Regions from separate parts of the Paenibacillus sp. FSL E2-0201 genome, predicted to be linked through region 2. Evidence: riboswitches for the same ligand, from Rfam matches in the RefSeq annotation. Region 2 holds a riboswitch; each other region holds the start of a gene.
The links. Region 2 has a riboswitch for cobalamin ahead of NSU15_RS03780 (S-layer homology domain-containing protein). Riboswitches for the same ligand answer to the same signal wherever they lie in the genome.

Region 1 (3,165 bases), 2.9 Mb from region 2:
CACCATATCGGTTCTTTCGAACTCACCGTGCACGAGTACATCCAGACCCAGCTTTTCTTGGAAGGTGATTGCATCTGCAATCTGCTCACGAACGAACCCGTCATACCGCTCCTGATTCCATACACCTTTACGCCATTTCAACCTTGCCTGACGTACTTCTACGGTCTGTGGAAAGCTTCCGATCGTTGTCGTTGGCAGAAGTGGTAGCTGCCATTTCTCCCGCTGCACCTTGAGGCGCTCTGCAAAAGGCAGACTGCGTTGGTCTGGTAAATCTGCAAGTCCGAGAACTTGCTCTGCTACATCCTTACGGCCGCGCTCGGGAAGTGCACGGAAGGCTGCAAGAGCTTCGCGGCTGACTGTCAGCGCAGCAGTAGCTTCTCCAGTACCCTCTAAGGCTGCAGCAAGCAGGCTAAGCTCTTTAAGCTTCTCATCAGCAAAAGCTAATGCAGCCTTGACGGTTGCCTTCAGCTTCACCTCACCCTGAACAGTAACCGGAACATGCAGCAAACTGCAAGAAGGCTGTAGAATAAGACGATCAAGTGGTACATGTACACTCAGCTTCTCGATTAGCTGCAGCTTAGCATCCAGATCCGAGCGCCAGATGTTGCGTCCGTCAATAATACCCGCTCCCAGCCACTTATCCTCAGGCCAGCCAAGGCGCTCAATCGATGCCAGATTCGTTCCGCCATCATGGACAAAATCAAGACCTAAACCTTGTACCGGAAGCTTTAACAATGCCTCCAATGGTTCAGCAGCTTCAAAGTAAGTCTGCAGAATAATATTTAATCCAGGCACGGATTCAGCAATTTCTGTGTAAATCGAGTTAAGTAATGATAGTTCTGACTCATTTATTCCTGTAACAATCGCTGGTTCATCGATTTGTACCCAGCTTACTCCTTCTTGCTTCAGTTCCTGCAATAGCTGAACGTAAACCGGAAGAAACCGAGCGGCAATCTTCGCAATATCCGCAGATGCAAAACCTTTTGACAGCTTAAGGAAGGTATAAAGGCCTAAAACCACAGGTTTCCCCTCAATTCCCGCTTGGGACTTGGCGAAACGGTATGCTTCCAGTGGTTTATTCTCCGTCAGGCGCGGCGTTTGTGCACCGATCTCTGGAACGATATAGTGATAGTTCGTGTTGAACCATTTCGTCATCTCGCAGGCGGTAGCCTCAGCGTTCCCTCTAGCCATCGCAAAATAAAGATCAAGCCCAATGTCGCCACCATCATACGCATAACGCGGAGGTACGATCCCGAACATTACAGCCGTATCCAACACATGATCGTAGAATGTAAAATCATTTACCGGAATTAACTCAATGCCTGCCTCCTGCTGAGTCTTCAAATGCTGAAGTTGAATGCCTGCCATTTCAGTACGGAACTCTTCCTCATTTATTTTACCTGCCCAGAAGGCTTCCAACGTTTTCTTCCACTCGCGGTTTTTTCCGATTCTTGGATAGCCAAGATTACTTACTTTTACTTTGTTCGTCACTTTGCAGCTCCCCTTCTCCATCTTCTTATTTTGGCTTGAAACCATAACATCCCTATAAAAAAGAGCGCCCTTCCCTAAAAAAGTCAAAGGGAAAGACGCCCATAATATACCTATGGTTCACGTCTAACACCTTCCTATCCTCCGTAGGTGAAGCAGTGCTGTTGAAACAGGCAGGTCTCCTGGCTAGCGGTGTCAGCATCCTTAGCAGTCTTCCCAGCAGTAGTAAATTGCCAGTGACGTATATTGCTATGGACTCTTCCGTTACAGTGGCGGGACCGCATCGGCCTCGAACCGAATTTCCCTATTAAGCCTACCGAATTACTAATTCCCGGCAAGCACCTGTCTCCGATATTATCAAGCTAAAACGCCTTCGGCGTCCTTTTATGGACGGTAAGCGTTTATGCGAGAGATATAAGGGTAAAGTGAACTTTTACTTTATCCTTATAATTAATAAACTGAGTGTCTTAATCTGATGTCATCATACGTGAAAGCCCCCGTCATCTGCAATAGATGACGGGGGCTTCTGTTATATCGATTCCTTATAACGGATTTAGAAAAACACGAAATATACTACAGCGGCAAGTATTATCCGGTATATAGCAAATGGTAAAAGCTTAATCCGGTTGATCAATTTCAGGAAGAATCGCATCGATAACAGCGCAAATACAAAAGCACTGATAAAGCCTGCAATGAAGAACGGCAGGGCATCGATGGTGAAATATTGCCAATTCTTCATCAGTGAGAGGAGACTGGCCCCTGCCATGATTGGAACAGCCATAATAAATGTGAAATCAGCAGCAGCACGATGACTCATACCAAGAAGGACACCACCGGAAATCGTCGACCCGGAACGTGAAAATCCTGGCCATAACGAGAAGCATTGGACAAGACCAACACCTAGTGCCTGCTTATATGTAATCTGATCGACACTCTCTGTTTGGATCTTCTTGGGTCCAAATAGATCCGCAATAATCATTAACACCGCACCAACTACTAGACCGATTAACACGGTGGATGTAGAGAATAAATGCTCATCAATATAATCATTAAACAGAACGCCCAGCACACCTGCCGGAACTAAACCTACAAGCACCTGTGTAAGTTTAAGATGTCCACCCTTTTCGAGCGGTGGTTGTTCTTCAGTTACAGGGTCCAACTGTTTACGACTGAAACGCTTTAAGCCCAACAGTTCAATGAACCTATTTCTAAAAATAACAACAACTGCTAAGATTGACCCCAGTTGTATAACCACTTTGAAAGTATTGGCCGTATATTGCCCAAATAACTCTGTCGATTTTAACCACATATCATCAACAATAATCATATGACCTGTGGAGGATACCGGAGCAAACTCGGTCAATCCTTCAACAATCCCCAAAATAATAGCTTTAATAATCGATAATAGCTCCATTTGTTCTCCTCCTTTTTAATCATAACTTTTATCTATAAGTCCTTCTTCGCTCAACCTTCGGTGTTCATTCTCCGGCTACGCTTGCGGAAGTACAAATACCCCAAAACCGCTAATCCCCCAGCAATAAGTACGTACACTACGTTGGAGTACATATCCATATACATGGCAATGTCTTCCCAGTTTTCACCCAATGCTGCGCCAATAAGCACTAGCAGTAGATTCCAGCCCAGTGTACCAATCGTTGTGAAGATCATAAATACGCC
Region 2 (3,165 bases):
TGCTTCTGAACATATTGAAAATCTGCAAGTGCATTTCTTAGATCATAGCCTGCAACATTCGTGATATCTTTTCCGATCGAGGTAAGTCCTAGAATCGCTCTGGAATGCTCAGTACTTTTCGATGCGTCGAGTTTTCCATTCTTCATTAGCTTAGCTACTTCAGTAGCTACATTGTTATAATAAAGATTGTAATAGCCACTTGGAACCTCGTAATTGGCCCGTGCCAGAGAAAGAATCGACCATTCCCCGCTGCCTGTTCCAAATGACGGATTCTTTACAGTGTTTAGGATATAGGCAAGGTTTTTATTTAATTGTTGTTTTGCTACTACGGTAGTAGGCTGTTCTAATTGAACATCCGTCATGTCATAGAGACGTTTGCTATTATTAATCAGACGATCATAGGATACGAGTGCATATGTACCTTGATCCGTAGCCATAGCGTCTACTTTACCCGTGAGAATATGCTTGAATCCACCATCCGGCCCAGAGAAGCTAAGTAAAGCATCTATAAGTGAATTTCCTTCTTTAATAAACCTAGGGTCACTGTGCGGATCTACGCCTACGCCAGTTAAGGCAACAACAACCTGTGCGATACTCTCACTGCTTGTGCTTCCCCAGCTTGTGAATCCGCCTTGATCATTTTGTACACTCGATAACCATGCAATCGCCCGATCCACGGCAGCTTTTACATTAGGATCCTTTGCGTAATAAGGTGCAAGTGCTTGCATCGCCATCCCGGTCATATCGACGTCGGCTTTGGTTACACCTAATGCCCAGCCTCCAGCATCTGCTGCACCTTTTTTAACTTCTTTATCCAAGATGTACTGAACCAGGTTTTCTCTTGTGCTTTGATAGATTACTCCCTTCTCATCAGGATCAGGGAATAATACTGGAATTTCGTAGTTATAACTATCTAGTGCAATCAGAGCAAATATGGGACCGTTGTTCCCTTGCTTCTGAATATATTGATAATCAGCGAGTGCATTTCTTAGGTCATGACCTGCAACATCCGTGATATCTTTTCCGATAGAGGTAAGGCCTAGAATCGCTCTGGAATTCTCTGTGCTTTTGTTAGCGTCGAGTTTTCCATCCTCTTTGATCATCGAACTTATTTTCGTAACTACATTGTTGTAATAGAGATTGTAATAACCGTTAGGTACTTTGTAGTTCGCACGTGCTAGAGAAAGAATCGACCATTCTCCGCTGCCTGTTCCAAATGACGGATTCTTTACGGTGTTAACGATGTAGGCCAAACTTTTATCTAACTGTTCTTTGGCAGTGATTTTATAAGTAACCTGATAGGTTACATTATCTGCTTTGTTTCCTGCGCCATCCACAGCCGTTACTGCGATTACGTTACTACCTGGGTTAAGAGATGCTTTGTACTCACCATTAGTAGCTGACAGAACGACTTGGTTCAGCTTAACTACTGGAATAATGTCTTTGTAGACATTGTCTGTAACCACTACTTTGAAGCTTAAATCTTTACTGGATACTTCCTGTTTATCTTGTATACCTTCTATCAAAATCGTAGGCTTCTCTGTATCTGGCTCTTGTACTAACGCATTAATCTGCTCTACTAGAGCTTGATCAACCTCTGTTGTTACAACTGCACTATCGGCAATTGCTTCATTCGCATGAGCCGGAATTACGCTTGTAGAGAACGTCGTGATAAATACAGCTACAATGAGTAACCAAGCTAAAAACTTATTTTTCTTCATGTTTCCATAACCCTTCCCTTCTTTTCCTATGATAAAAAACAGAATAAACTTTTTAACACTACAAAAAAACCACTCAACATAACGTCAAGAGGTTTAAGATAGTGAACCGCAACAATAGCAGGCATATACTATATCAAACACCTCTCTATCGCTCGTAGAGTTTAACGGTGTATCAGAAACAGGCTGATATTCTGGCTCAAGTATCATCACCCTTGCTACCTTCCCAGTTTCCCAGTGGTACCTTGCAAGGACTCCTCTTTCACAGCGGCGGGACCGCGCGGGATTCACACCCGCTTTCCATTTAACCAATCTATGATTGTATTTCCGAAACATTCATAATTGGCACCTATTGCTAATATTAATTTTTCCATGCTTCATCATATCTAATATAGATGCTTTTGTCATGCAATATTTGTTTTTTGTATAACAAGTAGTTGGAGATAAATCTATTGAATATCAAACCATTTTAACCACAATATACTCTTTTTCTCTCAGTTCAAAACCATCCTCCAGTGACAAAGAGGCCAAATCAAAGATTCGGTCATACTTTTTATTACGTGGGTGCCCTTCCTCCTCTGCCCAGCAAGTATAAAGCTCAAACTCGGTACCAGCTACTCCGATATCTGTCATAAGTTTAAATAACTCCCGGCAACACTTGAGTGAGGCGTTATACGATCCCGGTAGAGTATCTTTTAGCTTAGGGGATACAGAGAAGCCGCCCCAATTCGGTGAAATCCGATACACAAACGGACTTCGAAAGTGCTTGCGAATCTCATCGTTCCAATACCCAAGTTCCTCTATAAAAATACCCGCTGCATCTTCTTCCGAGTCATATACAAGACAGTCCTCATCTCTTAAATGAGATAGATCTGCGATGTCATCCAAAGGAATTATGCCTTGCAGGCGCAGAGCCTCTCTTTGTTTCTTATACTCTGGTGAATTTTTCACTTCATCATATGTCTTTTCTGACAGTACACTGCCTCTTTCTCCTAACGGAAGCTCTGTAGACGAGCCTATGTAATGAAATCTGCTCACTGGTTATTCCTCCATGACTTTTGGGATCAATTCAAATCACTAATTTCCATATGAATTTACCACAAATTAGTAAGGTACTCACTACAAATGTTCTATGTTAGGGTATTTGGTAAGCGTTTACAACAAAAAATGGAGGTGCCAGTGTTCATCTACGTACCAAAGTGCTTGAGGAAAGGTCAGGTTTAAGCATCCTCAAAAATGATCTTACAAAGGAGAATTCAATGACTACTCGAATCCAGAAATCCTTCTTATCATTGACCCTTGTTACCGCTCTTCTGCTCTCTTTGTTCTCATCCATTGCCGCCGCTGCTACCAAGGACGAGCAACAAGCTAAAGCAGCACCAAAGAGTAAAATCCAATCCTACGTAGACGATATGCAGCCCGGATGGAACCTTGGCAATACTCTAGA
Region 3 (3,165 bases), 140 kb from region 2:
ATTTGGACCTGAACGCCAGAAGCTTTGGCAATTACCGGAGAGGACGTATTCGTTACAACGTCCCATTTCCATGTCTTACTAGTCACTGCTACAGTAAAAGAATCGCCCTCTTTGAGGCTTGGCTTGGACACCGTTACCGAATCAACAAGTTTAGTATCATCTCCGGCATAATAGACCAGAACCTGATCTGAATCTTTAAGCACAAAATCGTTCATTCCAACATCTGGATTAATCCATTGACCATTACGGGATACAACATACATCCAACCATCGTAACCGCCATAGGTTCCAGCCAGAATACTTCCAATTCCAGTGACATAAGCACCGGAAGGATTCGTGATTGGCAATTTCGTCTGAAGAGCCAGCTTTTCTAGTGCACCTAATACGTTGCCAGCATATCCATATCCCTGTGCTAAAGTACTCTCAGGACCCTCTACAGTAATCGGTGCATAGATAAGTGCATTCTGAACGGATGACTTAGAAAAATCGTACAGTTTACTGTTGCTGCCTTTATGAAGTAGATTGTAGGCTACAAGCGCCTGAAGGCCCTGTTCTGTAGCTAGAATATTGCTGCTTCCGCCACGGCTATGAGCGAAGCTGCCGTCAGCGAGACGGTAGCTCAGTAGATTACCGATCAAACTCACTTTATTCTTGGTATATTCTAACCCACTTGGATCTACACCAAAGGATGTGAGACCTAGAATAGCTTGTGCTGCACTTTCAGCACTATCTCCGTAACCTCCATGGCTATCCTGAGCTTTGGATAACCAAGATACGGCTTGTAGTCCCGCTGTGTAAGCTTCCGGATTACTCTTATGTGCCGCTAGAGCGGTCAAAGCTATTGCTGTCATATCGGGCTCACTGGCGCCTGTAGTTAAGGCAAAGCCACCGTCTTGATTTTGCTTGGAAAGAATCTCAGCAAGAAGCTTATCCGTTGTCCATTTCGCATCTTTAGGAATATTATATTTCCCTGAGTCCAGTGCGAGCAAAGCATAAACCGGATTATTAAGCGTCTGTCCACTGATTTTGTCATGATTATAGATCTTCTCTATTAAGTTATAGCCAGGACTTGTTCCGCTTCCAGCAAAGCTGGTAGGATCGGCTCCTATTGCTCTTACTGCGAGTACAATTCTCGCGTAATCCGTTACGCTCGCGAAATTCCCCTCTGCATCTTTCACCTTTTTCTCAAGAGCTGCTCGATAACTTACTGGCAGCTTGTATCCCGCTTGAGCCAGCCCAATCGCTTGCCAATCCGACTGCACGCCACCCTTTAAAATAAATTCCGCAGCCGTATAGGTCGCATCCGCAACATTAATCCGTTCTACATTAGCAGCAGAATCGCCAGATGCTTCCTGCCCGGAGCTAACGCCCGCCTCCGCAAAGATGGTTCCTGCCGGAGCAAGTGATGTTCCAAGAATCGATATGACCATGAATACGGCCAGTCCAAGTACAAAAAACCTGGAGGAGAATATTTTCTTCATTGTTCAGCCTCTTTCTTTAAAGGAATGGATACTACACAAAATAAGAGCGCACAACATAAAGACCGCCCCTATGAAGGGCGGCCCGGGAAGATAACAAATCGAGGCTGGGGCGCGTGAACCTCTACGACCACACAGTCTATCTGTATATGTTCCACATTCTTACCCCACGAAGAATAGAAACGCTCACGAAAAAGGCAGGTCTCCTGGCTAATGCTTCATTGCCGCTCTTCACCTTCCCGTCCTAACTACTGACAGTGGTTCATAGAAGAGCCGCTCCGCATTTACAGTGGCGGGACCGCGCCGGAATTTTACACCGGACTTCCCTTTTAAGCAGACTCTGATTTAGGGGAGTCTGCACCTTTTCCAATATGTATTATCTTATTTTCATAATCATATCTATTAATACACAGCATGTCTATAGAAAAGCTTTGTATGAGCAACAAAAAAAAGAACAGCAGAACCAAACCTTTCGGTATCGTCCTGCTGATCAGAAATTACTTTATTCGGCTGTTCCTTCCGGACTTGCAGTTGCCGAAGGTTCAGCACTTGAGTTAACACCCGTTGTATCCTTTGGAGCGGGATCTACGATCAACGTAAATCTACCAGCCTTGATCATGCTATGCTCGACGATTGTCGCACCCGGCTCCATAGTAACCTCCACCTGATAGGAAGGTTGCTCACCTTCTGTAATAGCTGTCGCGGACGGCACAACTGTGCTGCCCTCTGCATCAGAGGAAGGTGTAGGAGATGGAGATGCCTCGTCTGCAGTATTAGTAGCCTCTACGCCTTCCGCCGTCCCCGCAGTCGTATCAGCGGCGTTCGTATCGCCAGATAAGTCTCCATCCGTTGACGGCACTGAACAAGTCCCAGTGCTAGCAGCAACCTTAAAGCTCTTATCCACTACATCGGATGAAGTCATTAAACTAATGTCCGTCGGATTAAATTGCACACAATCATCCGCGTTAGCAAACGTGAACACCAATACACTGCTTCCCTTATCTCCTTCGGTACCTAGATCCTTCAGGTATACGGAAGCCGGAGGAAGCATATTGCCTGCACTCTGAACAGGTGTCGGTGCAGGGGTTGTCCCAGGCAGGGCCGTCTTTGGATCTTCCGGACGCAGCATACTGAATACGATAATTGTGATAATCACCAGAATGCCAGTGATGGAACCGGAGATCAGGAGTCGAAATCGGCTGCGGCTGATCCAGCGCGCCAGCGGGGAAGCCAGCTGGGAGCGAGCCTCATTGTAGACATTTTGTAGAGCAGGCCGAGCTGTAGCGACATAGCTTTTACGAAATTCACGATTCTTGAATGCCTCGCGGTCACTGCTCTGGAAATACTTCAGAATCGCCCGGCGGTATCCCGGGTGAAGCTTTTTATTCGATATCGTAAATAAAGAATTTCCTTGAGACCATGCAAAGAATCGATAGATCACATCCTTGTCGTTACCAGCTTTATGCTTAACTAACTCCAGCAATGCGTCATAATCCAGCGGACCACCCTCGCGTTGACTCGTGTAGTAGAAAGCTAGTGGAAGACGTTCAAACGGTTCTAACACCCGAGCTTCCTTTAGTAAACGGCGACCGAGCAGCTGTACATCATCCAGCTCCTTCGGAGACAAGCCTGCAAATATCTCTTCATTCGGCTTCTCTTCACCAAACCAGCGATAAGCAGCGCGGAG

Region 1: linked by a shared signal. The riboswitch ahead of metE (5-methyltetrahydropteroyltriglutamate--homocysteine S-methyltransferase) and the one ahead of NSU15_RS03780 (S-layer homology domain-containing protein) in region 2 are both predicted to bind cobalamin.
Region 3: linked by a shared signal. The riboswitch ahead of NSU15_RS04395 (DUF4430 domain-containing protein) and the one ahead of NSU15_RS03780 (S-layer homology domain-containing protein) in region 2 are both predicted to bind cobalamin.

What each region holds. Positions count from the first base shown of each region.
Region 1 covers NZ_CP150154.1:4,751,495-4,754,659, forward strand. Annotated here, with positions in the region: gene metE (5-methyltetrahydropteroyltriglutamate--homocysteine S-methyltransferase) at 1-1,491, opposite strand, end outside; cobalamin riboswitch at 1,643-1,849, opposite strand; gene NSU15_RS21675 (undecaprenyl-diphosphate phosphatase) at 2,042-2,902, opposite strand; gene NSU15_RS21680 (DedA family protein) at 2,953-3,165, opposite strand, start outside.
Region 2 covers NZ_CP150154.1:859,590-862,754, reverse strand. Annotated here, with positions in the region: gene NSU15_RS03780 (S-layer homology domain-containing protein) at 1-1,721, opposite strand, end outside; cobalamin riboswitch at 1,885-2,086, opposite strand; gene NSU15_RS03775 (hypothetical protein) at 2,178-2,756, opposite strand; gene NSU15_RS03770 (cellulase family glycosylhydrolase) at 2,978-3,165, shown strand, end outside.
Region 3 covers NZ_CP150154.1:999,600-1,002,764, reverse strand. Annotated here, with positions in the region: gene NSU15_RS04395 (DUF4430 domain-containing protein) at 1-1,481, opposite strand, end outside; cobalamin riboswitch at 1,657-1,858, opposite strand; gene NSU15_RS04390 (hypothetical protein) at 1,981-3,165, opposite strand, start outside.